One region of the Bacillus cereus group sp. BfR-BA-01316 genome, then DNA from elsewhere that is predicted to be linked to it. Evidence: riboswitches for the same ligand, from Rfam matches in the RefSeq annotation. Region 1 holds a riboswitch; each other region holds the start of a gene.

Region 1 (7,584 bases):
CTGCATTCGTTGCTAGTAAAATGGGAAAAGAATTAAATGAAGACCCTGAATACTTGAAGCGATTAAAAGAGGGAATGATTCCTAAACTTGAAGAGAAAAAAGAATTTATAGGTTCAAAAGGTGCGAAATTATCAGTTATTCTTTTCCTAGTCGCAACTTTCCTTGTTGTACTTCTCGGTTCATTTGAAACACTTCGTCCAGGATGGATGGTTGATGGGAAATTAGTTCGTCTGTCAATGCCAAACACAATTGAAATGGTCATGTTAACTATTGCTGCTCTTATTATTATTTTCTGTAAACCGAATGTGGAAAGTATTGTAACTGGTAACGTCTTTAAAGCGGGCGCAACAGCAGTTGTTGCTATTTTTGGTATCGCTTGGATGGGAGATACTTTCTTCAACGGAAACTTAAATATAATTCAAGGATCAATTCAACACTTAGTGACAAGTGCACCATGGCTATTTGCTATCGCACTATTCATTCTATCTATTTTACTGTATAGCCAAGCAGCAACAGTTCGTGCTTTAATGCCACTTGGACTATCACTTGGTATTCCGCCAGCATTACTTATTGCAATGTTCCCTGCAGTAAATGGATACTTCTTCATTCCAAACTACGGGACAATTGTTGCTGCAATTAATTTTGATCGCACTGGTACAACAGGAATTGGTAAATATGTTTTAAATCATAGCTTTATGATTCCTGGCCTGATCGCAACCTTTACTTCTATCGGAATTGGAATGCTCTTAATTTCAATTATGTTTTAAATAAAAGCACAAACCTACAATTTCAAAGGGTTTGTGCTTTTTTAATCAAACGTTTGTTTAAATAAAGTGAAACTTTAATCAGTGGGGTTTTTATTCATCCCCCACTGATTATTAGCCCGCACCAATCGGGCTTTTACGGGCGTAAGACCCCCACCTAACTTCTTTTCTCCGGCCGAATTTTGAGGTGGGAGTCTTACTGCTCACAAATAGCGGGATAAACGAAACAACTCATTTTGCGACTCTACAAACTCTTATTTACTTCCTCAGCTAATTTCTTCGTACTTTCATACGCAGATTCCGCTAAGCTAATCGCTGAAATAACTGAAACACCATCCGCACCAGCTTCTATAACAGAAGCTGTATTTTCAATTGTAATCCCACCAATCCCAACGATCGGTATTGTAATCTCTTGTTCCCTAAAATACTTTAGACCTTCCGTTCCTTGAACCGCTTTCGTATCTTTTTTCGTACTCGTCGGGAAAATTGGACCAACTCCTAAATAATCAGCTCCATTTTCAATCGCCCAGCGTGCTTCTTCAATTGTATGTGTAGATACTCCAATAATTTTATCTCCCATTTTTTTACGAACAGATGTAATTCCTTCATCATCTTGTCCAACATGCACGCCATCTGCATCTAACTCGAGGGCTAGTTCCACATCATCATTTACGATGAATGGTACACCGTACTCCTTGCAAAGCGCTTGTAGTTCTTTCGCAAAATCAATACGTTTCTCTCCCGTTAAAGCCCCTTCTCCCTTTTCACGAAGTTGAAAAATTGTTATACCACCTTCTAGTGCATCTCTCAATACTTGTAGTGGCTCCTTCGTACAATTGTTACTTCCCATAATAAAATATACTGATAATAACCTAGACATTTCATCCATTGTAATACGCGACATCTAGTTCCCCTCCTTACTGTATAACCTCAATCTTTCCATACTTCTCAATATCATCTGAAGTTGTATTCGCTAACTGATTTAAAAATTCAATTTGGAAGCTTCCTGGTCCATTCTCTACTGTTTTCGAAGCCGCCATTTCTGCTGCTACTCCATAGAATGTTAATGCGGCTACTGCTGCCTTTACATAATCCTTTTCTACCGCAACAAATGCTCCTATTACAGAAGTTAGTAAACAACCTGTTCCAGTAACTTTCGTTAAAATAGGATGGCCATTTCGAATACGAATAGTTCGCTCTCCATCTGTAACAACATCTTCTTCTCCGGTAATTACCGCAACTGTATTTAATTCATCCGCTGCCTGTTTTGCAATATTTACAACATTACCATTCCCAGTACCAGCGTCTACACCTTTAATTTCCCATTTTTCATTAATAACATTAGCAATTTCAGCTGCATTTCCACGAATTATCGCTAAATCGATTTCAGCTGGAATATATCTCGCAACTTCTGTTCGATAAGAAGTTGCTCCTGCTCCAACTGGATCAAACAATACTGGTACATCATTCTTATTTGCTGATTTACCAGCAAGTAACATCGCTTCTACCTCTTCAGGACGAAGTGTACCCATATTTAAAACAAGAGCTCCCGCAATGCTAGCCATTTCTGCTATTTCTTCTTTTGCATACGCCATTACAGGCGATGCTCCTAATGCTAACAAACCGTTTGCTGTAAAATTTGTTACAACAACATTTGTAATATTATGCACGAGTGGATTAGACTCTCTCACCAATTCCACGACTTTACTAATTTCTTGTACATTCATTCTTTTCATCTCCTAACTTTAATGATGGGAGATACACAAAAAGACACTTTGCGTACGCAAAGTGTCTGAACATGTGCTTTTACACTCTCCCTACGCTGGCATTATCCAACAGGTTCAAATGGTCAATGACGGATTAGCCATACTCTCAGTTTGTATCCACAAACTCCCATGTGTTTCTTATTCACTTACTTCAGAGTCTACTCTTATTCTAGTAAAATAACAAGTTCTTTACTTTACTATATAAAAAGAGTGATAGGAACTTATAAAATGTACCCTATAGAATAGACACTGAAAAAAAAGTCTATTCTATAGGGTATTTCTTGTATAATGAGAGAAAATTGTGATCAGAGAAGGTTCAAAATGACAAAAAAGCTATTTACAAAAAGAGACATTCAAATTCTATCAAATAACCCATACATAAAATCTGTAAGTCAGAAAGGTATCACTTATACAGATGAATTTAAGCGTATTTTTATTGAGGAAAATGAGAAAGGAAAACTGCCTCGAAATATTTTTGAAGAATGTGGTTTTGATATAGATATGATTGGAATGAAACGAATTATGTCATCAGGAAGTAGATGGCGTGCTGCTTACAGAAAAAATGGTGTATTTGGTTTGCGAGATACACGCACCGAAAACGCTGGAAGAACTCTTGAGAGAGAGCTTACGTTGGAAGAGAAGTATGCTCGTTTAGAAGCCGAACGGAACTTACTAAAGGCAGAAAATGAATTGTTAAAAAAGATCAAACTTATAGAAAGATAGAAGCAATTGATAAAACAATAAGCATAATAAACAAATATCTTTTTTTCATAATTTCTTCATGGTGCAGATTATGTTCTGTCGCCATCATTTGATTTCAAACAGATTATAATCCTATCATCTTATCCCCCTCATCTATTTATAGAATGATAGCAATCATAACTCTTATTGGTAGAAACCTTTTCTTGCCTACTTATGCTTTAAATGAAATTCATTTACAATGTCAATGAATACGCCTTAAAATCTGACATTTATACAAATCCTTTATTTATATAAGTAAAACTCTCACACGTATATTTCATCACAAATAACTCAAACCGTCAGCAAGACTGAATAGAACAAAGATGTATGCTATATTTAACGTATGGAAATTTGAAAGGATGTTTTTAAATATGGCAAAAAGTATTGTAATTGCTGAAAAACCTTCTGTTGCACGTGATATCGCACGTGTACTGAAATGTGATAAAAAAGGAAACGGCTATCTTGAAGGTAGTAAATATATTGTTACTTGGGCTTTAGGTCATCTCGTTACATTAGCTGATCCAGAAAGCTATGATGTGAAATATAAAAAGTGGGATTTAGAAGATTTACCAATGCTACCTGAGCGTTTAAAACTAACAGTTATTAAACAAACAGGGAAACAGTTTAACGCTGTAAAAAGTCAGCTTCTTAGAAAAGATGTAAATGAAATCATTATAGCTACTGACGCCGGTCGTGAGGGAGAGTTAGTCGCACGCTGGATTATCGATAAAGTTAAAATGCAGAAACCGATTAAACGTTTATGGATTTCATCGGTTACCGATAAAGCAATTAAAGATGGCTTCGCAAATTTAAAACCTGGAAAAGCATATGACAATCTATATGCTTCGGCTGTCGCACGTTCAGAGGCTGACTGGTATATCGGGCTTAATGCGACTCGAGCATTAACTACTCGCTTTAATGCCCAACTAAATTGTGGTCGTGTCCAAACACCTACTGTAGCCATGATTGCAAGCCGTGAAGATGAAATCAAACATTTCAAAGCTCAAACTTACTATGGTATCGAAGCTCAAACAGCTGAGAGGTTAAAGCTAACTTGGCAAGATACAAAAGGAAATAGCCGTAGCTTTAATAAAGAAAAAACTGATGCAATCGTGAACAAAATTAGTAAACAAAATGCTACTGTTGTAGACATTGATAAAAAACAAAAGAAATCGTTCGCTCCTGGTCTTTACGATTTAACTGAACTACAACGTGATGCGAATAAAATATTTGGTTACTCTGCGAAAGAAACATTAAACATTATGCAAAAATTATATGAACAGCATAAAGTTTTAACGTACCCTCGTACAGATTCACGCTATATTTCATCTGATATTGTCGGAACACTTCCAGAGCGTCTGAAGGCGTGCGGAGTTGGAGAATACCGTCCTTTAGCACATAAAGTATTGCAGAAACCTGTAAAATCTAATAAATCATTTGTTGATGATAGTAAAGTAAGCGATCATCACGCGCTTATTCCAACAGAGAGCTATGTAAACTTCTCAGCTTTCACAGATAAAGAACGTAAAATTTATGACTTAGTTGTAAAACGTTTCTTAGCTGTTTTATTCCCGGCCTTTGAATATGAACAACTAACATTGCGCACGAAAATTGGTGACGAAACGTTCATCGCACGAGGAAAAACGATTTTACATGCTGGTTGGAAAGAGGTTTATGAAAATCGATTTGAAGATGATGATGCAATCGATGATGTAAAAGAACAAATCTTACCTCGCATCGAAAAAGGCGATACATTAAACATAAAACTAATTGTCCAAACATCAGGTCAAACAAAAGCACCTGCACGCTTTAATGAAGCAACATTACTTTCAGCGATGGAAAACCCAACAAAATACATGGATACGCAAAACAAACAACTTGCTGACACGTTAAAGTCAACTGGTGGATTAGGTACTGTAGCTACACGAGCTGATATTATCGACAAGTTATTCAATTCGTTCTTACTTGAAAAACGTGGTAAAGATATTCATATTACTTCAAAAGGCCGTCAGTTACTTGATTTAGTGCCAGAAGAACTGAAATCTCCTACACTAACTGGTGAATGGGAGCAAAAGTTAGAAGCTATCGCTAAAGGAAAATTAAAGAAAGAAGTATTCATTTCAGAAATGAAGAACTATACGAAGGAAATTGTTACTGAAATTAAATCAAGCGATAAAAAATATAAGCACGACAACATTTCAACAAAGTCTTGTCCAGACTGTGGTAAACCAATGTTAGAAGTAAACGGTAAAAAAGGTAAAATGCTTGTATGCCAAGATCGCGAATGTGGTCACCGTAAAAATGTATCCCGCACTACAAACGCACGCTGTCCTCAGTGTAAAAAGAAACTAGAACTTCGTGGTGAAGGAGCAGGCCAAATTTTCGCATGTAAATGTGGCTATCGTGAGAAACTTTCTACATTCCAAGAGAGACGTAAAAAAGAATCTGGAAACAAAGCTGATAAACGTGACGTCCAAAAATATATGAAACAACAGAACAAAGAAGAAGAAGAACCATTAAACAATCCATTCGCAGAAGCATTAAAGAAATTAAAATTTGATTAAACAAAAAGGTTCCTACCACTATCGGTAGGAACCTTTTATTTTTAATGAATAATTTTACTTCCTTTTGCGTTCTCAACAAACTTTTCACTTGATTTGTTAATTGGTTTTTTCAGTAATAATGCAGCTACAACCATGATTACTACGAAAGCACTTAACACAAGTAAATCTCTAGTTACTATATCCCAAAGCATTCCACCTACTGTTTCACGAATTGCACTAATAGCATATGTGAATGGTAAGAACGGATACAATGCTTGGAAGAACGGTGGTGTCATTTGAATTGGGAACGTGCCGCCCGATCCTGCTACTTGCAGTACAAGTAAAATGATCGCCATCGATTTCCCAACGTTTCCGAAAATAGAAACGAGTGAGTACACGATACAAACAAATACTCCCCCAATAAATAAACTAAATAACACAAACCAGAATTTATCGACTACGTACGTACCGAGTAAGAACATATCCCCCATCGATACGATAAACGCCTGTGAAAGACCTATCGTTAAGAATGTTAATAAACGTCCAAAGTATATTTCATGGCTCTTATAATTAGCGCCCTCTTCATGTACTTCTACCGTTAATAATGAAACCATTAATAATGCGCCTACCCATAATGCAAGCACTGTATAGAATGGTGACATTGCTGAACCGTAGTTCGGCATCGCAAATAATTTATTCTCTTTTAAATTTACTGGATTCGCGAAGTAATCACTTTGCTTTTCAACATCATTTTTCAATAAGCGTATGATGTCTTTTATATCCTCTTCTGATTCAAAATCACGAATTTTATTTGCTAATTCTTTAATCTTTTTCTGAGTAGCTGGCATTTCAGCTTTAATATCTGCAATTTTCTTTTGGCCATCTACTAAGCCTTTTGATGAGTCTTCAAGTAATTTTTTCACATCTGGAAGCTTCTTATTTGCCTCGCCTAAAATTTGAGATGTATTTTTAGACATCTCTTTTGTACGAGCAATTGCTGTGTTAAAGTTTGGAACAATTTCTGAATCGTATGTTGCTAAGAAATCTCCTAATTGAGCTGAAGCATTTTTAGTTGCTTCATTAATACTTTCTACAACCTCTTTTGTAGGCTTCTGTCCATTGTTAATTAGTGTAGTTGCCTTATTCGTTGCATCTATACCTTTTTGAACAGTATTTTGTGCTTTATTCAATTTTGCAATTCCATTATTAAGGTTTTTGCCACTATTTACATCTGCTAATACCTTATTTGTGCTTTCTAGAACCGGAATCGCATCACCAATTAGATTCTTAGTAGCTTGTAATTGACCATTTAAATCGTTTAAAGCTACTTTTGTGCTATCTAATCCATTAACACCTCTATTATTTACGTCTGCTATAACACCTTCAAAATTATTTTTTGCCTTATCATATTCATTTTTCACAGTATCGTATGCTTCATTTGCATCAGCTTTAGCTTCATTTGCATCAGCTTTAGCTTGATCAACTGTGCTAACTGCTTTTTTATAATCTGCTACAAATGTTTCATTGTAATCTTTTTCAGCTTGATCAATTAATCCATTTGCTGCATCTAGTTTTTGATTTGCTACATCTGTTACATCTTTCTTTACTTCTTGTCCTGTACCAATAACATTTACAATATCTTTAATACCGTTGTTTGCATTTTCCATACCGCTTTTAAGCTTAGTTAAGCGATCCACTCGCCCTTGGAAAAAGCTTTGACCAAAATCAGTCGTAGCCGATTTTTGAAGTTCAGTAAATACATTAATAAGG
Region 2 (7,584 bases), on a different contig from region 1:
TACAAATGGTGCAAGATTATTACATCTATATTGTTGCGTTTGTAGTCGTTCTCATTTTTCTAGCTTCGTTCTATTACTCAAAACAAATCGCAAAACCGTTACTAAAAATAAATGATACAACAAAGAAAATAGCGCATTTAGATTTTACAGAAAAAATTCCGATTACTTCAAAAGATGAGATTGGTGATTTATCAAAAAATATTAATACACTATCTAATAAGCTACATTCACATATTGGACAGTTAGAACAAGATATTGAAAAAGAAAGAAAGTTAGAAAACACAAGGAAAGAATTTATTGCAGGTGTATCGCATGAACTAAAAACGCCGCTGAGTATTATGAAAAGCTGTATTTCCATTTTAAAAGATGGGGTAGCTGAACATAAGAAAGACTACTATTTTCAGGCGATGGAAAAAGAAGTAGACAAGATGGATATACTAATTTTGGATATGCTTGAATTAGCTAAATTTGAGTCTGGCACATATAACATGAAGATGGATTCGTTCTATATCGATGGAGTGATTGAAGAAATATGTGAACAGCTTTCATCGGAGATAGAGAAAAAAGAACTGAGTGTGCACAAACATATATGTCCAGCAGAAGTGATTGGAAATCAAAATAGAATTGAACAAGTAATTGTGAATTTTATTACGAATGCAATACGTTATACACCAGATAAAAAAGATATCATTATTTCCGCAATAGATGAGAAGAATCATATAAAAGTGTGTATTGAAAATAAGGGTGCCCACATTGAAGAAGAACAATTAGATAAAATTTGGGATCGTTTTTATCGAGTAGATGCGGCACGGAAACGTTCACAAGGTGGAACCGGGCTTGGCCTTGCGATTTCAAAAAACATTTTAGAGCTGCACAATGCTGAATATGGGGTCAAGAATACAGAAGATGGTGTGTTATTTTACTTCTACTTACCGAAAAAAGCGTAGACAATACATGTTACGCTTTTTTAATTTAATTTCATATTATCTTTACCTAATCTTTATTTTCAAACAGTATAATTTGGATAGAAAATGAGGTTATGTAAGGAGTAGATTAGCCGTGAATAGCAATTTACTAGGTGTGATGGTATTTATTTTCTTTTGTGCATTTATCGTATTTATTATTGATATTACTCATTGAGAGCTTTGATAAAAAAAAAGAGCGCTAATTAAGCGCCTTTTTTTTGTGAATTCATTTGATAAGCACCAATGCTTTTGAATAAGCGTGGTGAAGTTGTAAATAAAAGAATTAGTAATACAGTACATAATGTGAAAGAAGCGAGCATCGTACTACCGTTTACAATTAATGAATATAAGACGGCTGATTGCCCTTTTGGTGCATATTGGCCCCAAAAGATAATACCTGCAATAAAGTGCCAGAAATAACGTGCAAGGCTACCAATAAATGTAGCAAAGATAATATAAGCAATGGTTTTCTTTCTTTGATTATTCATTAATGTTTGCTGAATGGGCTTATAAAATAGTCCAGCAAATCCAATGAATGCGAAAGCAACGAAGTATTCAATTATTACTTGAATTGGTGTGACGATAATGGCATCTCCAACGACAATTTGCAATAATCCCCAAATTAAGCCGCCTAAGAAAGCCATTTTGAAACCCCAGCGGTATGCGATAATAAAAATAGGTATCATAGCAAATGAGATGGAACCGCCTGTTGGAAGTTTAAGTGATAATGGTAAAATATCGATAATCAAGGCGAAGGCTGCAAGAATAGCAGATTCGATCATCGCTTGTAAATTGGTGTTACGCATGTTGTCTCCCCCTAAATCCAAGTGACGCAAAAAAGAACATTATCATAGGAGGATACGAAATACGTAAATAAAAAAAGAGGTATGTATTTCGAACGTTTGCACAATCCCTGCGCTAGTATTAACTAACAGGTTCGAAGGGTCGGAACGAATTGTTCCCTCTCAGCGGTAAGGCTCCCCCTGTGATAACGAGATTCTTTATTTGCTATTGTTTATTGTAAGCGAAATGGATGAGAATGGCAAATGAACCTTGTATGACAATAAGTGAAATATAATTGTATTGAAATGTTAATAAATATGAAGCAAAAAGATATAGTCCAATTGAAATAGAGTATGATATAATTTGTTTGAAAATAATTATCATTCTCTTCTGAGGGGGAAGGTTATGAGCTTAGTAGATATTAAAATTGGTGAGAAAGTGTTAGTAAAAAGTATTCAGTCGTTAGATAATTTACTAAAGAGAAGACTGGCTGCTTTCGGTCTCGCGGAAGGAAGCGAACTTAGTCTGAAACAGAAAGCGATGTTTAAAGGTCCTTGTACATTGGAGTGTCGCGGACAGTTAATTAGTATTCGTCATTGTGACGCGAAAATGATAAAGGTGGAATTAGCGTGAATAAGGTAGCTTTGCTAGGGAATCCGAATACAGGGAAAACATCATTATTTAATGCACTTACTGGTTCTTATGAGTATGTAGGAAACTGGAGCGGTGTAACAGTAGAAAAAAAGGTTGGTAAATTAAAAGATAAGCAAGGAACATTAATTGATTTACCAGGCGTCTATGATTTGAATCCAGTTTCACGTGATGAAGGTGTCGTTACGAATTTTCTACTAACAGACGAATTTCATCATATGTTAAATATAGTGGATTCTTCACAATTTGAGCGAAATATGCATTTAACATTGCAATTACTTGAATTTGGTAAGCCAGTTTCAATTGGTTTAAATATGGTTGATGTGGCAAAGCAAAGAGGAATTGTGATTAATGTAAAAAGGTTATCAGAAATATTAGGTGTAACAGTCGTTCCTGTCATCGCAAGGACCGGAAAAGGCTGTGAAGAATTACTTACTACTCTTCATGAAGAGAAACAAAAAGAGAAAAAGCCATTCATTATTTCATATGGTGTACAAATGGATGAAGGAATCGGAGAGGTAATCGCTCTTTTAGAGACAGCGAATTATGAGCATCCGAGATGGTTAGCTCTTCAATTTCTAAGCAATAACGAAGTAGTAGAAAAAGAAATGAAAGCATTACCAATTTATAAGGAACTTATAGCCATTCGATCTCGTTTAGACGGAAAACTTGATTGTACGTTGGAGGAGCACATTTACAAAACTCGAGAAGCGTATATTGAAAAGTTAAAAACAAATGTCATGCAGCATGAGAAAGAAGGGAAAATTCCTTTTTCGGAAAAAATCGATAAGTTAATTACACATAAAATTTTAGGACTTCCAATCTTTTTAGCAGTTATGTTTTTTATTTTTCAGGTTACGTTTACGTGGATTGGTACGCCTTTATCTGATATGCTTGATGGATTTTTGGGCGGACAACTTACTGATTGGGTTACAGCTGGGCTCACAAGTGTTGGGGCTTCTGACTTTATTCAAGCACTCGTTACAGAAGGTATTATTGCGGGCGTTGGTGCAGTATTAGTATTCGTTCCACAAATCTTTGCACTATTCTTTTTCATCTCGCTATTAGAAGACTCGGGATATATGGCACGAATCGCAGTTGTTATGGATAGAATTATGGAGTTTTTCGGCTTAAACGGAAAAGCATTTATCCCAATGATTATCGGATTTGGATGTAACGTTCCAGGGATTATGGCAGCGAGAACGATTGAACAGGAAAAAGAACGTTTACTTACAATCCTTGTAACACCGTTTATGTCTTGTTCAGCACGTTTACCTGTATATGCATTATTTGCGGGAGTGTTCTTCCCTCATAGTCAGGCGACTGTTGTATTTTCTTTATATGTTGCAGGGATTGTTCTTGCATTACTCGTTACAAAAATTATGTCTCTTACTATTTTAAAAGCGGAAAAATCTATTTTCGTAATTGAATTACCTCCTTACCGTGTGCCGCAAGCGAAAACGTTATGGCTGAGCACGTGGGAGAAAGGTAAAGGATTTGTTCGTAAAGCAGGTACATTCATCTTCGGTGGTTCGGTTGTTATTTGGTTATTAAACTATGCAGGTCCATCAGGATTTGGTGTTGATATGGGAGACAGTTTCTTAGCGATGATTGGTGGATTTATCGCTCCACTATTCGCACCGCTCGGCTTTGGAACTTGGCAAGCTGGGGCATCCCTTTTAACAGGATTTTTGGCAAAAGAAGTTGTCGTTTCAACAATGGCGATTATTTATGCGGTTAAAGAAGATGTGCTAGGAAATGTAATGGGAGCACATTATACTGCTTTATCAGCGTACGCATTTATGTTCTTTGTTTTATTATATGTTCCGTGCTTAGCGACAGTAGCTGTCATTAAACGTGAAACTGGATCGGTGAAATGGACAATTTTCTCTGTCGTGTATCCATTAGTTGTTGCTTATGTATTAACGCTCATTATATACCAAGTTGGATCCTTACTCGGATTCTAGAAGGAGATGTATTGCAATGATGGTCAATATTATAATTGGAGCTATCATTTTTGGTTATGCAGCATATACGTTAGTTAATTTTGTAAAGAGAAGTAAAAAAGGAAAATGCGCAGCATGTTCTTTAAATAAATCATGTCAGTCGCAAACTTGTAGTCCGGATATGGAGCAAATTGCTCATAAATAGAAAAGAGCTTTGCGAATTTCGCAAAGCTCTTTTGTTTTACTTTTTAATTTTTACAAGTTGAGAAGCTTCTACTCCGTTGTAACCAGGGAATTCTTTACTAGGATCTTTATCGAATTTTAGTACACCTACAGATTTTTCTTCACCTTTTACATTTCCGTAAGTTGCATCGTCAACAATGGCGAACATGTCTGCATATGCACGGCCACTGCCGATAATTGTGTTTCCTTCATATTTTAATTTTGCACCATCAATTGTAGCGTTTTCTACTTTATCTTTTGCGAATAATACACCTTGCTCTGCTGTCACAGCTGGTAATTTATCAAGTGGTGTTGTGTCGTCCTTTTTATCAACTTTGCTAAGTAACTCTTTCTTCACCAGTTCTTCACCAGTTGTCTTATTCATTACAAGTACTTTTTTATCTTCTAATGTTGTAAGTTTCATTTTATAGAAGTCTTTTTCTTTCACTTCTTTTTTATTTTTATCTGTAATTTGTTGAACTTGGTCTTCTGTTCCCTACAGTACAAACCCGTTCGCTTTCTCTCCTAATAAAGAACAACCTGATAATGCTCCGAATGAAATTGCTGCTGCTAATCCGATTCCTACTAATTTTTTCATGATGTTGTCTCCTTTTTGTATGTTTTTTATAGTAAATACACTTTTTGTATTAGTCCTTAAATGATGAGAAGCATGTTTGTTATTTCGTTGCTTCTGGTATTAGTGTATAAGAAATATGGAGATGCAACTATCGAGTTAGCTTACAGTAACATTACAATTATGTAATTTAGTGAAAGTACGTAAAAATAAGTTAATTTTGAGAAAAGAAATAATAAGAATATAGTAGGAATACAATATTCTATCTAAAATGTCATATTATATTGTATGTATTTTGGAAATAACATGTAAGGACATCTTTGTTTTGCTATAATAAACACATAGGTTGTAAAAATGAATATTCTTACTGTAAAGGGAGATTTTTGAGTTTTCCAAGTAGCGAATTTGAAATATGAGGTATATCATAGGAGGAATTTGGATGTCTGTATTTAAGCGATTAAGAGATTTAACAATGTCGAATGTGTATTCATTAATTGAAAAAGCTGAAGATCCAGTTAAGATGACGGATCAATATTTACGCGATATGCAAGCGGATGTACAAGAAGCTGAGAAAAGTGTAGCAGCTCAAATCGCACTTGAGAAGAAGTTTAAATTATTATTTGAAGAGCAAGAAGCACTTGTGAAAAAACGCGAAGAGCAAGCTCATATGGCTGTTCAAGCTAGTAACTTAGATCTTGCGCGCCGTGCATTAGAAGAAAAACAAAATGCAGAGCAAAAGATGAATGAGTATAAAGCAAGCTATGAGCAAAACAAAGCAGCTGCTGATAATCTTCGTGCGAAGTTAGAAGAAATGCGTAAGCAATTAACAGAGCTGAAAAATAAACGTGAAACACTTGTTGCGCGTGTAAATGCAGCGAAAGCACAAAAGAATATTAATCAGGCGATGTCTGGATTCGATTCAAATTCAGCAAAAGCTGGTTTAAGCCGTATGGAAGAGAAAGCCCTTCAATTAGAGGCTGAAGCAGAAGCGAGCGGTGAAGTTTACAAAAAAGAAAAGTCATTAGATGATGAATTCGCAAGCTTAAACAAAAATTCTGCTGTTGACGATGAATTATCCCGTATTATGAAGCAGTATGAGAAATAATATAGAATAGACAAAGAAACCGACATGTCTGAAGAGAATTCATGTCGGTTTTCTATTACCTTTTAGAGGAGGTTTTGCAATGACGTGGACGAATGTTTTAGCCATGCTTGTATGGACTGGAGCGAGTGCGGTACTTTTATTTGCAATTATGTGGGTTGATTCGATTTTTACAAAATACAATGATTTAAAAGAGATAAAAAATGGAAACACAGCAGTGACAACGCGTTTCGTTATGAAATTATTCGCTCAAGGATACATTTTGTCACAATCGATTACGAAAGCGAATGATTTATGGCAAGCGCTTCTTGCCTCAGCAGTTTCTTTCGTTATTTTATTAGTTGTAGAAATGTTCATTGAATTTGTGTTAAAGAAAATGTCTGGTTTAGATTTAGAAGAAGGAACGAAAGAAGGCAGCGTAGCACATGCGTTGTTAGCTGGTTCATTACATATTGTTGGTGCACTAATTTTAGGTGCTTGTTTATAAAGAGAAAAGGAGGGGTAGATTGTGAGTTTATTTAAACGTATTAAAAATATAATGAAGAGCCCCGAGCCGCCGAAACCAGAAAAGAGCCTTTTAACGTTAGCTCCTGGCGATATGATTGAAGTTTCGTTAGTAATGTACGAATTAACTGGGAAAACGAGCATGCATTCTCGCAAGGAGATTGTTTTAACCTTACAGGACGGGAAAGATATTCGTTATTTGAAAATTGAAGACCGTGAAAATACGTATTACAAATTGTATACACCGATTGATGGTCGTTTAGATTCAATCGATGAAATTCCGACGACGATTGAAATGGATGATATAGAGTATCATATGGAAGAACAATATAATGGACGTGTTGTTGTTATGGGAAAAACACCATTCGCTGCTTCAGAAGAACGGTACGTATGGGAATTCCAATCTGATAACCGCAAATTATTACGTGTTGAATGGCAAAATGGTCGCACAATGATGTATGAGGGAGAAGCAATTATTCCTGCTGATGTACAAATCATAAGAGCAACATAAGGGGGGCGTAATCATGTCAAACCGATTGTTTACCATGATTAAATCGTTCGTGATCCCTATACTTGCTATCGTTACATTACTTGTTATTGCCGGCTATGCTTTATCGGGCTGTCAAAGTGGTCAGGCGAAGTCAATTCAAGACCGTTATCCGCTAGAGTCTGTCGCAAAGGATGGTAAACAAGAATCTTACGTGTATAGGGCTGCTAATCGGTCAGTTCCTGAAGTCGCAAAGGAACTTATAGCCGAAAGGAAACCGAAGCAAGCATCTAAAGAAGACGAAAATCAAATGTTCCTCGTTTATTCTGATAAAATGTATAATTTGCAAA
Region 3 (7,584 bases), on a different contig from region 1:
TTATCACCTGTTACAAACACAAGCTCATGATAATTCGGCACACCGTAATCAGCTGGATTAAAGTACGCTGGTTCATGGCCCTCATGACGCATGACAGGTACTTCATGGTTAATGTATGCTCCTGTTACAGCATCCACTTTTTTCGTAATTAACGCTGGTACTAAATCGAATCCAACATCGACTACTTTTACTGTATCTGGATTACCACCATCTTCTTTTACCATCGTTTTTAAATATGCTTCACTTAAAGGTGTTCCAGAATATCCAACTGTTTTTCCTTCTAAGTCTTTAGGTGACTTAATACCTGCTGATTTCAGCGATACAACATGATTTAACGGCGAACGTACGACAGCTCCAATTGATTTCACTGGAATTTGTTCATTTGCTTTTGCCATGACAACATCTGGTTGATAATACAAACCAACTGTCACTTTCCCTGCTGCTGCTAGCGTTAATGGATCAGTCGGATTAGAAGGGAATTTAATATTCACCTTGACTCCTTCTTCTTTAAAGTATCCTTTTTCAATTGCCGTATAAATAAAGCTATGTACCGCATTGGGGTACCAATCAAGCATTACTGTTATTTCTTTTTCTGATTTATTCTTATCCGATGCCGAGTTACTCGAACATCCTGCAATCATTGCAACTAATAATGTAAACACAAAGATGCGTTTTAATAATTTCATGAATGTTTCCTCCAACTAATAAATTTCTTTTCTAATATCGAAACAAGTATGACGAAGAAAATAGCTAATAATGATAACAATACAATTGGTGCAAATACACCAGCTCCGTCTAACTGCGTCATCATTCTTTTACTGAAATATCCAAGCCCAGCTTGTGCACCGAGCCATTCTCCAATTGCTGCCCCGATAACACTAAGCGGAACTGCAATTTTTAACGCTGAGAAAAAGTAAGGAAGAGCAGATGGCAATTTTAGCTTTAGAAAAATATCTTTTTTCGTTGCACCATACGTAACTAAGAGCTCCTCCCATTCTTTATTCGTACTACGCAGTCCATCATACGTATTTACCGCAATTGGGAAAAATGTAATTAAAACTGTGACAACAACCTTGCTCCAAATGGTATATCCAAACCATAAAACAAATAGCGGCGCAAGTGCTGTAATCGGGATTGTTTGTGAAGCTACTAATAATGGATAAAATGCTCTTTCCATCCACGTACTCGCATTCATTAACATTGCTAGCCCTACGCCCAGTACGATAGAAATAACAACGCCTATTAAAACGACGTACAACGTTGCAGGTAAATGAACCGTAAATAATATATCTTTCAGCGCCCATATCTTCATTACAATTGCAGAAGGTGATGGCAAAATGTACATCTCATCTACAATTCTTGCTCCTACTTCCCATAGAGCAAGTAAAATTCCACTTACTGTTAGGGCAGGTAATAGCTCCTTCAAACGATTCATCATACAAGTACCTGCCTTTGTAACATACTAAGGAGCTCTTCTTTAAGCGCTAACACTTCAGGCTTATATAAATCTTTTCTTGTTCGGTTACGATCAAGCGGCACAATTCGCTCAGTTAAAGTTGCTATCGGTTGATTTTCTACAACCAAAATTCGATTAGAAAGAAACAATGCTTCCTCAACATCATGAGTGATAAATAAAATTGTTTTTTCCCACTCTTTCCATTGTTCAAACAACCATTCTTGCAAAGATGCCTTCGTTAAAGCGTCCAATGCACTAAACGGTTCATCTAACAATAATATCTCCCCGCCTGTTAATAAAGTTCGGATAAAAGATACGCGTTGTCTCATACCACCAGATAAATCTTTCGGATATTTTTTCTCGTACCCTTGTAAACCAAATTTATGTAACAGTTCTTTCGCTTTTACTTGTGCTTCTTTCTTCTGCACACCTTGGCACTCTAGCGGTAAAGCCGCATTCTCAATAATCGTCCTCCACGGCAAGAGCATATCTTTTTGGGGCATATACCCTACAGAATGACTCTTTGTTTCTGTCAGCTCTATCTGTCCAGTACTTGCCTCTTCTAAGCCTGTAATAAGGCGAAATAAAGTACTTTTCCCGCATCCACTCGGTCCGATAATACTTACAAACTCTTTATCTTGTATAGAAGCATTTAATTCATCGATGATTGGTTTCTCATCATAATGAAAGGAAACATTATGAAACCGTAGTATGCTCTTGCTCCTCAAAACCCCACATCTCCTTACGATAAGCCATATCCCAGAATAAATATTCAAATCGGCTGGAATATAAGAAAATCTCCTCTAATCGGTCTAGTTCTTTCTCTGACTTTCCAACTGCCATTTCATTTAATAAATCTATTAACCAAATACAAAGGTTACCGTATTCTTCAGAACTATATCCTTGAATCCACTCTCCAAAGAACTCATGATCTCTTGCTCCCGGAATATCATTTAAACGCTTTCCAATCTCCCAATAGCTCCACATACATGGAAGTAAAGCTGATATTAATTCTGCAAGCGTGCCATTTTGAGATACAGACATCATGTAATTTGTATAGGCTAAATTTTTAGCAGATGGTTTCGCAGATTCCATCTCTTGTGCAGAAATGCCAAGTCTTTTTGCATACTGTTTATGAATCGTCATTTCACCATTTAAAATCCCATCAATTTGCTCTGCAAACTTTGCCATAACTTGTGGATTCGTTGCCTTTACAACCCCAATTGCATATAGCTTTGCATAATCTAACAAATATAAATAATCTTGAATAATATAGTACTGGAATTTGTCTTTTTCCAACGTACCATCTCCCATACCTACTACAAACGGATGATTATGACTTTTCTCCCAAACAGGCTGCACCGTATCAAATAATCTTTCACAAAATTTCATTAATAATTCCCCTTCCTATATATCTATTTATCTCAATAAAAAAACCACTTCTGTATATAAGAAGTGGTTACAGCAAATAAAATTATAATTTATTCGTTGTTCCACTTCCCTTCGCTAGTATTATCTAGATCAGGTGTTGTAAGGGTTAAGGATTATTCCTCTCTCAGCACGAAAAGCACCCCTAGTGGTGTTAATATGAAATTTTCAAATAAAAAAGCCCCGTTTCTATACGCAAAGAAACGGGGACTCATTGTTAATGTCCGAATTGCTTCCCTACGCTAGCATAATCTAGATCAGGTAATAAAAAGGATCAAAGGCTTACGGCCCTACTCTCAGCTGGCAACACCAGCCCTCCTAGCAAACTATAAAATTATCACTGTCAGTATAACACCGCCATAAGACATCATCAACTGTTTTAATTTTCTTAATTGCGAATTAAATCTTAACGTGTTAAACAAATATAAATGCACCCCCACAAATGATATATACAATATTTATATACGAATCTCTCTTCTAACATTATTTTTATTGATTTCATATTACATTTATGTGAATACGACCAATATATTATATCTTTATACTATAATAAAATTACAACTATACAACTAGAGGAGGTCTTTATTACATGAATATGAAAGCTACAGCTTTAACAGCAACTACTATCGCAATTGCTTCTTTACTTCCTTCTATGGGAGAATCCGATATACAAACAGCGGCTGCTAAGCAACCATCTACAGTAAAAACTGGATATGTAAAAATTGACAACGTTGCACTACATCAAAATAACCATGCAGACAGTGCAATAATTGATAACATTCGATTTAATAGCCCTGTTACTATTCTTGAGACAACTCAAGATTGGTATAAAGTATCTGTTAACAACAAAACAGGCTATATGAAAAAAGATGCAATTCTATTCAAAAAAAATGTTCAACCAAAGTATCAATATATCGTAAATGCAAACGCATTAAACGTTCGTTCTGAACCTAATACAGAGTCTTCTATTCTAGATATATTACCAAATGGTCAATTCATTACCATTCAAGGTGAACAAGGGGATTGGTACAAAATATTACATAACGGTCAAATTGGATACGCACAAAAAACATTTGTATCTAATGGATCCACACCTCTAGTAAAAGGTGTAACTGTACAAGGTTCTCCTTCTTATACTGTTGCAACACCAAAATTAAATGTACGTAGCAATGCTAGTACAAGTAGCACTCTACTTGGCTCATTACAAAATGGTACACAAGTACAAGTAGTAGAAACGGTAGGTACTTGGTATAAAATTCGTTTTGGCACAGGATACGGATATGTAGCAAAACACTATGTAGTGCAAAATCAAGCACAAGCTAAAACAGCTCAACCTGCATCAATTCCAGCAGTTTTCAAATTCCCTACTCAAGGGAAAATCAGCTCCACTTTTGATATGCGCTGGGAGCAAATGCATTATGGTATAGATATAGCAGCACAAGGAAATGTCTCTATTCAAGCTGCTGCTGCAGGTAAAGTTGTGAAATCTTATTATTCGGCTAGCTACGGCAATGTCGTGTTCATCGCCCATCAAATAAATGGGAAATTATATACAACAGTTTATGCTCATATGAAGGATCGCACTGTACAAGCTGGTGATCAAGTACAAACTGGACAATTAGTAGGTCATATGGGAAACACAGGTCATTCATACGGGCAACATCTCCATTTCGAATTACATAATGGAGAATGGAATTTTGAAAAAACAAATGCAGTAAACCCACTGCCATATTTAGTTAGGTAAATTATATGCCGCGCAATATACCTCTATTTATTGAATACCTGGCCTTTTTAGGTTTAATCTGTTGTTTAATCATTTATAATACGAACATTGTATTTTTATCTATTATTATTGCTTTTGTTGCTTTAGAAATCATTATGGAAGCATTACAAATGCGGCTAAAACAAAGAATTGCCCATATTTATAATGCAATTTTTCTTTTGAGTGCTCTTATAACAAATATAATTAGTAATGGTTTTTATTTATCTACCGTACTTCCTGTATTCCTTATAGGTGTTTTATTATTCATAGCTAGATACATTCATGTTCCTAATAACCAAAAACATGAACAAGAAGCTTAGAAAGAGGAGACACTGTGTACCAATCTTTCAAAGATAATCCAATGAAATATATATTGAATTTATATGAAAAAATGAATACTTTTTTTGGTATACAAGGAAGTTATACTGCACAATTTCTCCTTTATGGAATGTTATTTCTTATCTTAGTTACTTTCTCCTTGTTTTACTAACAAAAAAGGATCTCACATAAACTTGAGATCCTTTTTAATTTATATTAATTTTTAATATGTAAAATACGGTTTATCCACAAGCATATTTTTCATAAATAAAACTAAGATTATATTTTTTCTCTAGGCTCATTCTTTGTTCATCGTCGCACCAATAGAAAAGAATATCATGAATCGTTGCATAACGCTTATTTTTAAGAAATAGTTTAAAGAATGATGGTAAACAATCATGTAATTGTATAAATATATAATTGCGTAGTATTTCTTCTTTGTATTCAATTCCCTTACAAATATACAGTAATTCTTCACAATAATATGCATGCTGTGGAACTTGGATCATTTCGAAAAATGGTACATATGATAGTAACTTTCCAATAAAATGACCATACCGATCCATTACCCCTATCGTCATATGCTCCATCATTTCTTTCATCACATATAAATAATCATCTACATGAGTTGTCTTTAAAGGGTCTAATCGATCGGAAATTTGTGAAAGTACAGCTCTTTGACAAGCTAAAACTGCTTGACTAGGTCCATAATATGATAGGAAGTCTGTACACTTACGATACTTTCGTAATAAGTCATGTGTATATAAATCATACACAAAAGTATTACAATACATTGCCAGACTCATCATATCACTATTTAATTGCTCTTTTGATAGTGTTTTCGCTCGCTTACATATATAAAAGAATGTAAATTCCAATACTTCTTTATGAGATAATAGATGTTTGCAATCTGTTATACATTTCTCATTAAATTTAACTCGATTCCAAATTTCTACATCCTCAGCTGTTAATTCACCAATACGATATTTAATAATTAAATAGTTTAAAGCAACTGCTTTCGTCAAAAGATCCCATGTTTCATACTCCAATGAAGTTTGGACAAATTCATCTAGCCCTTGGGTTATCATAAAAGCATTTGCCTCTTCATACCAACCAATCTCTTGACATAAACGAAGAATACGTACTAGAGTTGGAATTCCATCTTTATGAAACTGCGGTAAATTCTTTACTTTATTCATGCCATATACGATAAATGCCGCTAAATTTTCTTCTTTATAAAATTCTTTTTCTTTCCATACTAATATAGTTCGCTCTTTCCCTTCACCTTTTGGATGACAAGGTACAAGCAAAGAAAATAACTCAGCGAAATTATTTGGTTCTATATATGTATCTGTAACCAAATTCCAATTTGGATCGCCCTGTACAGCCCTCATATAATTCCCCTTCCCTTTTTATCCCGCATTAACGGGCAGTAAGACTCCCACCTCAAAATTCAGTGAATGCGAGGAAGTTAGGTGGGAGATAAAACTGCCCGTAAAAGCCCGATTGGTTCAACTAATAATCATTGGGGGATGGACAAAACCCCCAATAATTAAAGTTTCACTTTATCTACGTAGGAAATATTAATTCATTATTACAACACTAAAAATAAATATTGTTATATTCAAAACCTGTCATAATACTTATATCTCTCAGTATATCATTTTTTCTCTTATTAAAAATTAGGAATGACAAATTTGAAAAAACTGTCAAAAATATTGACTCTATACTTATTATATAATGTCTCAGATACATCACGCTAACATATTAGTTTAATCCGTATATACTAGAATAATGTATCTGATCTTTATACATAATTTATTCCGTATGCTCTGAGATTTCACTTAAAGCAAACCCTGCTTGATCATCTGCTGATTTTCTTATAGCTAAATCACCTAGTGCTAGCATCCCAACAAGTTGACCGCTCTCAACTACCGGTAACCGTCTAATTTGATATTGTGCCATTAATTCTGTAGCTTTTTCAATAGAATCATTTGGAGAAACTGAAACAATGTTTGTTGTCATTACATTTGTAATTTGATTAGATCCAGGATGTTTTTCAGCAATCCCACGAACAACTAAGTCTCGATCAGTAACAAGCCCCACAACTTGTTTATTTTCAATAACAGGAATCAATCCAACCGATTCTTCCTTCATTTTTAAAGCTGCCTCATATACATTGTCTAATGGTGTACAATGTACGATATGAGTACTCATAAGTTCTCTAACTTGTGTCATTTTTCATCTCCTCCTTTTAATACATACCATAGCTTTTCCTAAATCCCTTTATTTATTTCAGGAAAATAAGGTGATAAAAAGAGGCTTATACATAATAAAAAAGAGTCAGCAATATGCTGACTCTTTTTTTTATGACCCGTACGGGATTCGAACCCGTGTTACCGCCGTGAAAGGGCGGTGTCTTAACCACTTGACCAACGGGCCATGGCTCCGCAGGTAGGACTCGAACCTACGACCGATCGGTTAACAGCCGATAGCTCTACCACTGAGCTACTGCGGAATATATATGGTGGGCCTAAATGGACTCGAACCATCGACCTCACGCTTATCAGGCGTGCGCTCTAACCAGCTGAGCTATAGGCCCATATACTTTACAGGGGCA
Region 4 (7,584 bases), on a different contig from region 1:
TCCCACTCACAACAGTCGTCACATTATTCCTCTTATACTACTGGGTACAATTATTCTTCGCCTTATAAAGTGAAACTTTAATCAGTGGGGGGGGTGTTCATCCCCTACTGATTATTAGCCCGTACCAATCAGGCGTTTACGGGCAGCAGGGCTCCCACCTAACTTCTTTGCTCCAGCCGAATTTTGAGGTGGGAGTTTTACTGCCCACAAATAGCGGGATAGACAACAGAAGCCCCCTTTGCTACCGTCTTAGCAAAGGGGGCTTCTTCTATATTTAAGTTAGGTACAGTGTGATCAATCAAGTAAAGAGGTGTAACGTGTTATTGATATAAGTGACTACCAGTTTCTTTGAATTCTACCGCTTTCTCTTTCATTCCTTTTTCAATTGCTTCTGTCGTTTCTAAATCATTTTCTTTCGCATATTCACGAATATCATGCGAAATTCTCATACTACAAAACTTCGGCCCACACATTGAACAGAAATGCGCTGTTTTCGCCCCTTCTGCTGGCAACGTTTCATCATGATACTCCATCGCACGTTCAGGATCTAAAGATAAATTAAATTGATCGCGCCAACGGAATTCAAATCGTGCTTTTGAAAGTGCATCATCACGCTGATGAGCCGTTTTATGCCCTTTCGCAAGATCGGCTGCATGCGCAGCGATTTTGTACGTAATAACCCCCGCGCGAACATCATCTTTATTTGGTAAACCTAAATGTTCTTTCGGTGTTACATAACAAAGCATCGCCGTTCCAAACCAGCCGATCATCGCAGCACCAATCGCTGATGTAATGTGGTCATACCCTGGTGCAATATCTGTCGTTAACGGCCCAAGTGTATAGAACGGCGCGCCCTGACAAATATCAAGTTCTTTCTCCATATTTTTTTTAATTAAATGCATCGGTACATGCCCAGGTCCTTCAATCATAACTTGCACATCATGTTTCCAAGCGATTTTTGTTAATTCACCAAGTGTTTCAAGCTCAGAAAACTGCGCTTCGTCATTTGCATCTGCGATAGAACCTGGACGTAATCCATCTCCAAGAGAGAACGAAACATCGTACTGCTTCATAATTTCACAAATCTCTTCAAAGTGAGTATATAGGAAGTTTTCTTTATGATGGAATAAACACCACTGCGCCATAATCGAACCACCGCGCGAAACAATACCTGTCATACGCTTTGCAGTAATTGGAATGTAACGAAGTAATACACCAGCGTGAATCGTGAAATAATCAACGCCTTGCTCCGCCTGCTCAATTAACGTATCGCGATACACTTCCCACGTTAAATCCTCTGCAATTCCGTTTACTTTTTCAAGCGCTTGATAAATTGGCACAGTTCCAACTGGTACCGGAGCATTACGAATAATCCACTCACGTGTTGTATGAATATTTTTGCCTGTAGATAAATCCATAATCGTATCTGCACCCCAGCGAGTCGCCCACGTCATCTTCTCTACTTCTTCTGCAATAGAAGACGATACAGCAGAGTTTCCGATATTTGCATTTACCTTTACGTGAAAATTACGTCCAATTATCATCGGTTCCGCTTCAGGATGGTTAATGTTCGCCGGCAAAATCGCACGACCTTCTGCAATCTCCTTACGAACAAATTCAGGCTCTACCCCTTCACGAATCGCAACATATTCCATCTCAGACGTGATAATACCATTACGCGCATAATGCATTTGCGAAACATTTGCACCTTGCTTCGCTCTAAGCGGCTTACGATCCATTTGCGGGAAAACAGGTGTATGTTTCGAAGCCACTTTCACACCGTCATCCTCTGGTTTTACTTCGCGCCCTTCGTATCCTTCTACATCACCACGCCCCAACGTCCAAGAGTGGCGCGGCGTTGGAATCCCCTTTTCCAGCTCCACTTTATACTCAGGATCTGTATAAGGTCCACTCGTATCATACACACGGATTGGCGGATTTTGAACACCATTCGTATCGCTTAGTTCAATCTCGCGCATCGGCACTTTCATACCTTCACGTGGCCCATCCACATACACTTTCTTACTTCCTGGTAAACTCGATTTCAATTCAATTTGCTCAGCAGAAACAGACTGTTTCATAACCTTTATTGCCCCCTGTTCGTGACAAGGACGAGATATGGCCAGCGTATGCCAAAATAAAAAGAGCCAGGTCCATAAAAAAAATAAGGACCTGGCTCATAAAGACATAATTATGTAAAGCCGTTAACTTCCCTACGCTGGTACGAGCCAGATCAGGTCCAAAGGGTTAAGAAGTTCACACGCTTCTCTCTCAGCCTACGCATACATACGTTAGGCACCCCTAGTTTATCACTGATTTAATTTTCAATACTTTCCAAGTATACACGTTAATCTGAAAAATGCAAAGGTTATTTCTTTTGTTGTTTACGGAATCATCCAAGTTAAATAATAAGCCTGCACATATGTCATAATCCCAACAATAGTAACGAAGAATAAACTATGCTTTAATGTAAAGCGGAACAAATCTGACTCTTTCCCAGCAAGTCCAACTGCCGCACAAGCAATCGCAATCGATTGCGGAGAAATCATTTTACCTGTTACACCGCCAGTTGTATTTGCTGCAACGAGAAGCACTTCAGATACACCGACTTGCTGAGCTGTAATTGCTTGTAAATTCGAGAACAGTGCGTTCGCTGACGTATCTGATCCTGTTAAGAATACCCCAATCCAGCCTAAGAATGGCGAGAAGAACGGGAATAGTCCGCCAGTTCCTGCAAGTGCTAACGCTAATGTAGAAGATAAACCAGAATAGTTTGCGATAAATGCAAATCCTAATACGAATCCAATAGATAGAATTGGCATTTTTAGTTCGTTTAACGTTTCTTTAAATGTTGCTACTGCATCTTTTGCACTCATTTTCAAAATAAAGATAGAAATGATACAAGCAATTAAAATTGCTGTTCCAGTCGCTGATAAAATATCTAATTTCAAGATTGCTTCATAAGGTGTTGGTTTATTTACAATTGGCTCTGCTTTCATTACTAAATTGTGCAAGCCTGGAACTTCAAATTTAAATACGAGACTTTCTAAAGCACCACCTGGAGCGAATAATTCTTTAAAGAAACTTTGGCTCCAAATGACTACCATCACAGTTAAAATAATGAACGGAGACCATGCTTTTACTACTTTTCCTACCGTTAGTTTCGGCATAGTTGTCGTCGTTGCTGCTACTTCACTATTCGCTTCTTTAGACTGATAAATTTCTTTCGGCTGCCAAACTTTTAAGAATAGCGATAAACTTACTAAACTTACAAGTGCTGACGTAATATCAGGAAGTTCCGGCCCTAAAAACGTCGCTGTAATAAACTGTGTAATTGCAAATGAACTACCCGCTACAAATAAAGCAGGCCACGTTTGTATTACTCCTTTAAAACCATCCATTAAAAATACGATAAAGAACGGAACAAATAAAGATAAGAACGGTAATTGATGCCCAGCCATCTGTCCAATTTTATGTGGATCAATGCCTGTTACTTGTCCAGCAACTGTAATCGGAATCCCCATCGCTCCAAACGCTACTGGTGCAGTATTTGCGATTAAACAAAGACCTGCTGCATATAAGGGATTTAGCCCAAGACCTGCAAGAAGCGCTGCCGTAATCGCTACCGGTGCACCAAATCCTGCTGCCCCTTCCAAAAATGCTCCAAATGAAAATCCGATTAAAATAACGAGTAAACGATGGTCATTCGTAATTGATAATACAGATGCACGAATGACATCAAATTGACCTGTTTTCACAGAAATTTTATATAAAAATACTGACATAATGATAATCCACGCAATTGGCCATAATCCGTATAAGAAACCGTATCCGGTCGCTGCCATTGCCATTGTGAATGGCATTTTATACGCAAATAACGCCACCAAAATCGTTAATACAACTGTAATAAATCCCGCCACATACCCCTTCATGCGGAAAACTGCTAAAGCTAAGAAAAAAAAGATGATTGGAATAAGTGCGACTGCTGCCGAAATCCAAATGTTACCGAACGGATCGTAAACTTGTGTCCATGTGTTCATTGTTCTCTCCCCCTAAAGAATCCCCTTTTAAATAGATATAACCTTATCAATAGACTATCGGGTCATCATACCTTTAAGTCTAAAAAAATATAAAACATTTAAGAAAACGTTTTCACTAATTTTATCACAACAATTTCCATTTAAAAATATTTTTTTGAAAATTTTATCATTTAAACAGAAAATCTTACAAAAACGTCACGTTCTTGTAATGTTAATCGATAGGAAGATTGCCAAATTTATCGCATACTAAAAGTATAACAACGGACATTACTTATGAGGTGATATATATGAACGGAAACAAAATATTAGCAGCTTTATCATACTTTAGTGTATTATTTGCGCCTATCTTATTCCCTATTATCGTGTGGATTGTAGGCGATTCTGAAACGAAACCACATGCAAAACGTGCTCTATGGACACATATCATTCCAAGCATCGCTTCATTTATTGGATTAGTTATTTTAGGAATTATGGGCATCGGATCTGATCAACCAGACGTAACACTTGGAATTGGAGCAATTATCGTCTTATGTATTTGCGGAATCATTAGCTTATACTACTTCATTTGGAATATCGTGAAAGGTATTAAGGTACTGAAAGCTTAGTTTTAAACAAACGTTTGATTAAAAAGGACACTTGCAAATTGCAAGTGTCCTTTTCCCGATTCGTGAGGGCTAATAATCGGCGGGGGATGAACAGCCCACTAATTAAAGTTTCACTTTATCTTCTGCGTTTCTTCTTTTTTCTCATCATTTTCTTTCGGCGTGTATTCGCTTTATCCGCTATAATGTGGAGCGTACTCGCCACAACAATCCCCATTACAAACGTTACAATTTCAACCTCGTGTTCCTTCGCAATTTCTATTAAATTTCCGTCGAATGCTATTATATTTAATAGGAATAAAAACGGAGAAAACACGATTAACATGTATGCAATACGAATAATATCACCAATTATAATCGTATGTGTGAAGAAGGAACGATGGGGCATTACGCTCCTATATGGATACCAAAAAATGCGCAGGAATCCCCATTTATTATACGCATTACTGTACGTATCTAAATCCGGTGTTAAAAATGAAGTACCTACTAAAAAGCCAATTGCAAAAGTTAATAAAAAATCAAAATTTGTTAATCCATACGAAAAGAGCATAAACAAAACAACCGGAAGGGATATTAAGTTTATTTTCGTATGCGTTCTTCCTGATGGCATAATGCACTTCCTCGCTTACGTTCGCCCTGTCACCATATGACAGTTCTCACCTATTGATCTAATTTCTGATCGATAAATGATGTGTCTATATCCGAATCAAACCATTCTGCCAACTTCACTCGTGCCTTATCTTTCACATCTTCATTTACGTATAACGATACTTGTAATAGTGCGGCCGTTAACGCACCTAAATCATCCGTATAACCAATTCCCGCAATGAAATCTGGGATTGCATCAATCGGTGCAATAAAATAAGCAAGTGCTCCAATTACAATAATTTTCACTCGTTTTGGAACATCAGGCCTTTGCAAAACGTAAAACAACAATAAGCTCACATAAATTACAGACTGCCCAGCTTGCTTTGCAACATGTTTTATTTTCTTCCAAAACGCCTCAACTGAAAATTTTTGTTTCATTTAAAAGCCTCCCTATTTTCAAAAGAAATAAGCTACTTTATGTTATCAGTAAAAGTTCATCAAAATTACACAAAATTTATCAATAAATTTCATTGTAACAAACAAACCCAAAAAGAACAAGCGTTCGTTTTTTTTCTCATATTTCCCTTCATATAATAGTTTTCTAGAAAGCCAATTTAAGCTTTGCATTTCATATTTCTCAACCTTAAAATTTTCGATTTCACCTAACATTCTTTTCTATATTTATTATATTTTCTAGTTGACGAGCATATAAACGAATGTTAAAGTTTTCTCTGGTAGTGACAAGTCACATACAAAAAATGTAAAATGTTATAGTGTTTCTCAGAAATGAATTTTGTTGTATAATACAGAAATGACGTTATGCTTATGAGCAGCACAAGAAACCAAAAAGGGTATGCATAGTTAAAGTCGTATATGGGTGAATATAGAAACTCTAATTATGGCCAAGAAAACTATGTATTTTTTATTTTAACATTTTTCGCTCCAAAATCGAACAAGCCTGATAGAGAAAGGGTGGAAATGAATGAAAGAAACCATGAAATCACAATTTCAAAATGTGCGTTTCACTTTATTCGTAGCTTTGGCCGTATGGCTAAAAACCTACATCATTACACGCACAAGCTTCGATTTAAAACTTGAATCTTTTATGCAAGAATTCATTTTATTCATTAGTCCATTAGCAGCATCATTACTGTTTGTGGGTCTTGCATTATTTGCAAAAGGGAAAAAACGTAACTATATAGCACTAGGAATTAACTTTATCTTAACGTTCATCCTTGTTGGTAACGTAATGTTCTACGGATTCTACAATGACTTCGTTACTTTACCAGTACTAGGACAAACATCTAATTTCGGAAGTTTAGGTTCTAGTGTGAAAGAATTATTTAACTTCAAAATCATCCTTGCATTTGCGGATATTATCGTATTCTTCGTTCTATTGAAGAAGAAAAAGAAAGATTTTGCACCGACAGAACGTGTAGCACGTCCGATGCGTTCCCTATACTTCGTGTCAACAGTTGCTATTTTCTGCGTAAACCTAGGACTTGCAGAAGCTGAGCGTCCAGAATTATTAACACGTTCATTCGACCGCGTTATGCTTGTTAAAAACCTAGGATTATATGTACACCAAGCATACGATCTTGGCTTACAAGCAAAATCAAGTTCACAAAAAGCGTTTGCTGATAGTAGTAAATTGCAAGAAGCAGAAAACTATGTGAAAACAACACAAAGTAAACCAGATCCAAATATGTATGGTACTGCAAAAGGGAAAAACGTAATTGTTGTCTCTCTTGAATCATTACAAACATTCTTAATTGGTGCGCAAGTTAACGGACAAGAAGTTACACCATTCTTAAACCAATTTGCGAAAGAAAGTTATTACTTCGATAACTTCTTCCATCAAACTGGGCAAGGTAAAACATCTGATGCTGAATTCTTAGTAGATACTTCACTATATCCACTAGACCGTGGTGCTGTATTCTTCACACACGGTAACAACGAATATACAGCAACTCCAGAAATTTTGCGTCAGCAAGGGTATCACACATCAGTATTCCACGCAAACAACGCAACATTCTGGAACCGTAATATTATGTATCCGGCACTTGGTTATGATCGTTACTACAACGAGCTTGACTACAAGATTACGCCAGAAACAAAACTAAACTGGGGACTAAAAGATATCGAATACTTCGATCAGTCTATCGATATGTTAAAACAAGTGAAGCAACCGTTCTATACTCGCTTCCTTACTTTAACAAACCATTACCCATTCACTTATGATGACAGTACGAAATTAATCGACGAGTACAATTCTGGTGATGGAGTATTTGATCGTTACATGGTAACAGCTCGCTACTTAGACGAAGCAATGAAACACTTTATTGAGCGTCTAA

What was found. A riboswitch is a leader RNA that binds a small molecule or an ion and turns the genes downstream of it on or off. The one in region 1 is predicted to bind thiamine pyrophosphate.
Positions count from the first base shown of each region.
Region 2: another riboswitch for thiamine pyrophosphate. It lies ahead of thiT (energy-coupled thiamine transporter ThiT); the one in region 1 lies ahead of thiM (hydroxyethylthiazole kinase).
Region 3: another riboswitch for thiamine pyrophosphate. It lies ahead of tenA (thiaminase II); the one in region 1 lies ahead of thiM (hydroxyethylthiazole kinase).
Region 4: another riboswitch for thiamine pyrophosphate. It lies ahead of thiC (phosphomethylpyrimidine synthase ThiC); the one in region 1 lies ahead of thiM (hydroxyethylthiazole kinase).

Region 1 covers NZ_JAKUGX010000010.1:112,910-120,493, reverse strand. Annotated here, with positions in the region: gene MR071_RS10860 (anaerobic C4-dicarboxylate transporter family protein) at 1-767, shown strand, start outside; gene thiE (thiamine phosphate synthase) at 1,009-1,668, opposite strand; gene thiM (hydroxyethylthiazole kinase) at 1,682-2,491, opposite strand; TPP riboswitch at 2,562-2,671, opposite strand; partial or broken gene MR071_RS10845 (HTH domain-containing protein) at 2,819-3,247, shown strand; gene topB (DNA topoisomerase III) at 3,643-5,835, shown strand; gene MR071_RS10835 (YhgE/Pip domain-containing protein) at 5,877-7,584, opposite strand, start outside.
Region 2 covers NZ_JAKUGX010000009.1:69,088-76,671, reverse strand. Annotated here, with positions in the region: gene MR071_RS09920 (sensor histidine kinase) at 1-947, shown strand, start outside; gene thiT (energy-coupled thiamine transporter ThiT) at 1,169-1,792, opposite strand; TPP riboswitch at 1,858-1,959, opposite strand; gene MR071_RS09910 (FeoA family protein) at 2,154-2,381, shown strand; gene feoB (ferrous iron transport protein B) at 2,378-4,366, shown strand; gene MR071_RS09900 (FeoB-associated Cys-rich membrane protein) at 4,383-4,550, shown strand; partial or broken gene MR071_RS09895 (lipoprotein BA_5634 family protein) at 4,587-5,165, opposite strand; gene MR071_RS09890 (PspA/IM30 family protein) at 5,581-6,246, shown strand; gene MR071_RS09885 (DUF350 domain-containing protein) at 6,326-6,730, shown strand; gene MR071_RS09880 (DUF4178 domain-containing protein) at 6,752-7,258, shown strand; gene MR071_RS09875 (DUF4247 domain-containing protein) at 7,272-7,584, shown strand, end outside.
Region 3 covers NZ_JAKUGX010000035.1:810-8,393, reverse strand. Annotated here, with positions in the region: gene MR071_RS21215 (ABC transporter substrate-binding protein) at 1-686, opposite strand, end outside; gene MR071_RS21210 (ABC transporter permease) at 683-1,435, opposite strand; gene MR071_RS21205 (ABC transporter ATP-binding protein) at 1,435-2,184, opposite strand; gene tenA (thiaminase II) at 2,153-2,848, opposite strand; TPP riboswitch at 2,938-3,041, opposite strand; TPP riboswitch at 3,102-3,214, opposite strand; gene MR071_RS21195 (SH3 domain-containing protein) at 3,474-4,628, shown strand; gene MR071_RS21190 (hypothetical protein) at 4,634-4,966, shown strand; gene MR071_RS21185 (DUF3965 domain-containing protein) at 5,207-6,358, opposite strand; gene MR071_RS21180 (CBS domain-containing protein) at 6,783-7,202, opposite strand; tRNA gene MR071_RS21175 (tRNA-Glu) at 7,335-7,406, opposite strand; tRNA gene MR071_RS21170 (tRNA-Asn) at 7,408-7,482, opposite strand; tRNA gene MR071_RS21165 (tRNA-Ile) at 7,490-7,566, opposite strand; tRNA gene MR071_RS21160 (tRNA-Trp) at 7,577-7,584, opposite strand, start outside.
Region 4 covers NZ_JAKUGX010000001.1:20,459-28,042, reverse strand. Annotated here, with positions in the region: partial or broken gene MR071_RS00115 (arsenic transporter) at 1-68, shown strand, start outside; gene thiC (phosphomethylpyrimidine synthase ThiC) at 321-2,081, opposite strand; TPP riboswitch at 2,194-2,313, opposite strand; gene lldP (L-lactate permease) at 2,385-4,040, opposite strand; gene MR071_RS00100 (magnetosome magnetite crystal formation protein family) at 4,328-4,645, shown strand; gene MR071_RS00095 (metal-binding protein) at 4,761-5,252, opposite strand; gene MR071_RS00090 (YkvA family protein) at 5,303-5,668, opposite strand; gene MR071_RS00085 (LTA synthase family protein) at 6,213-7,584, shown strand, end outside.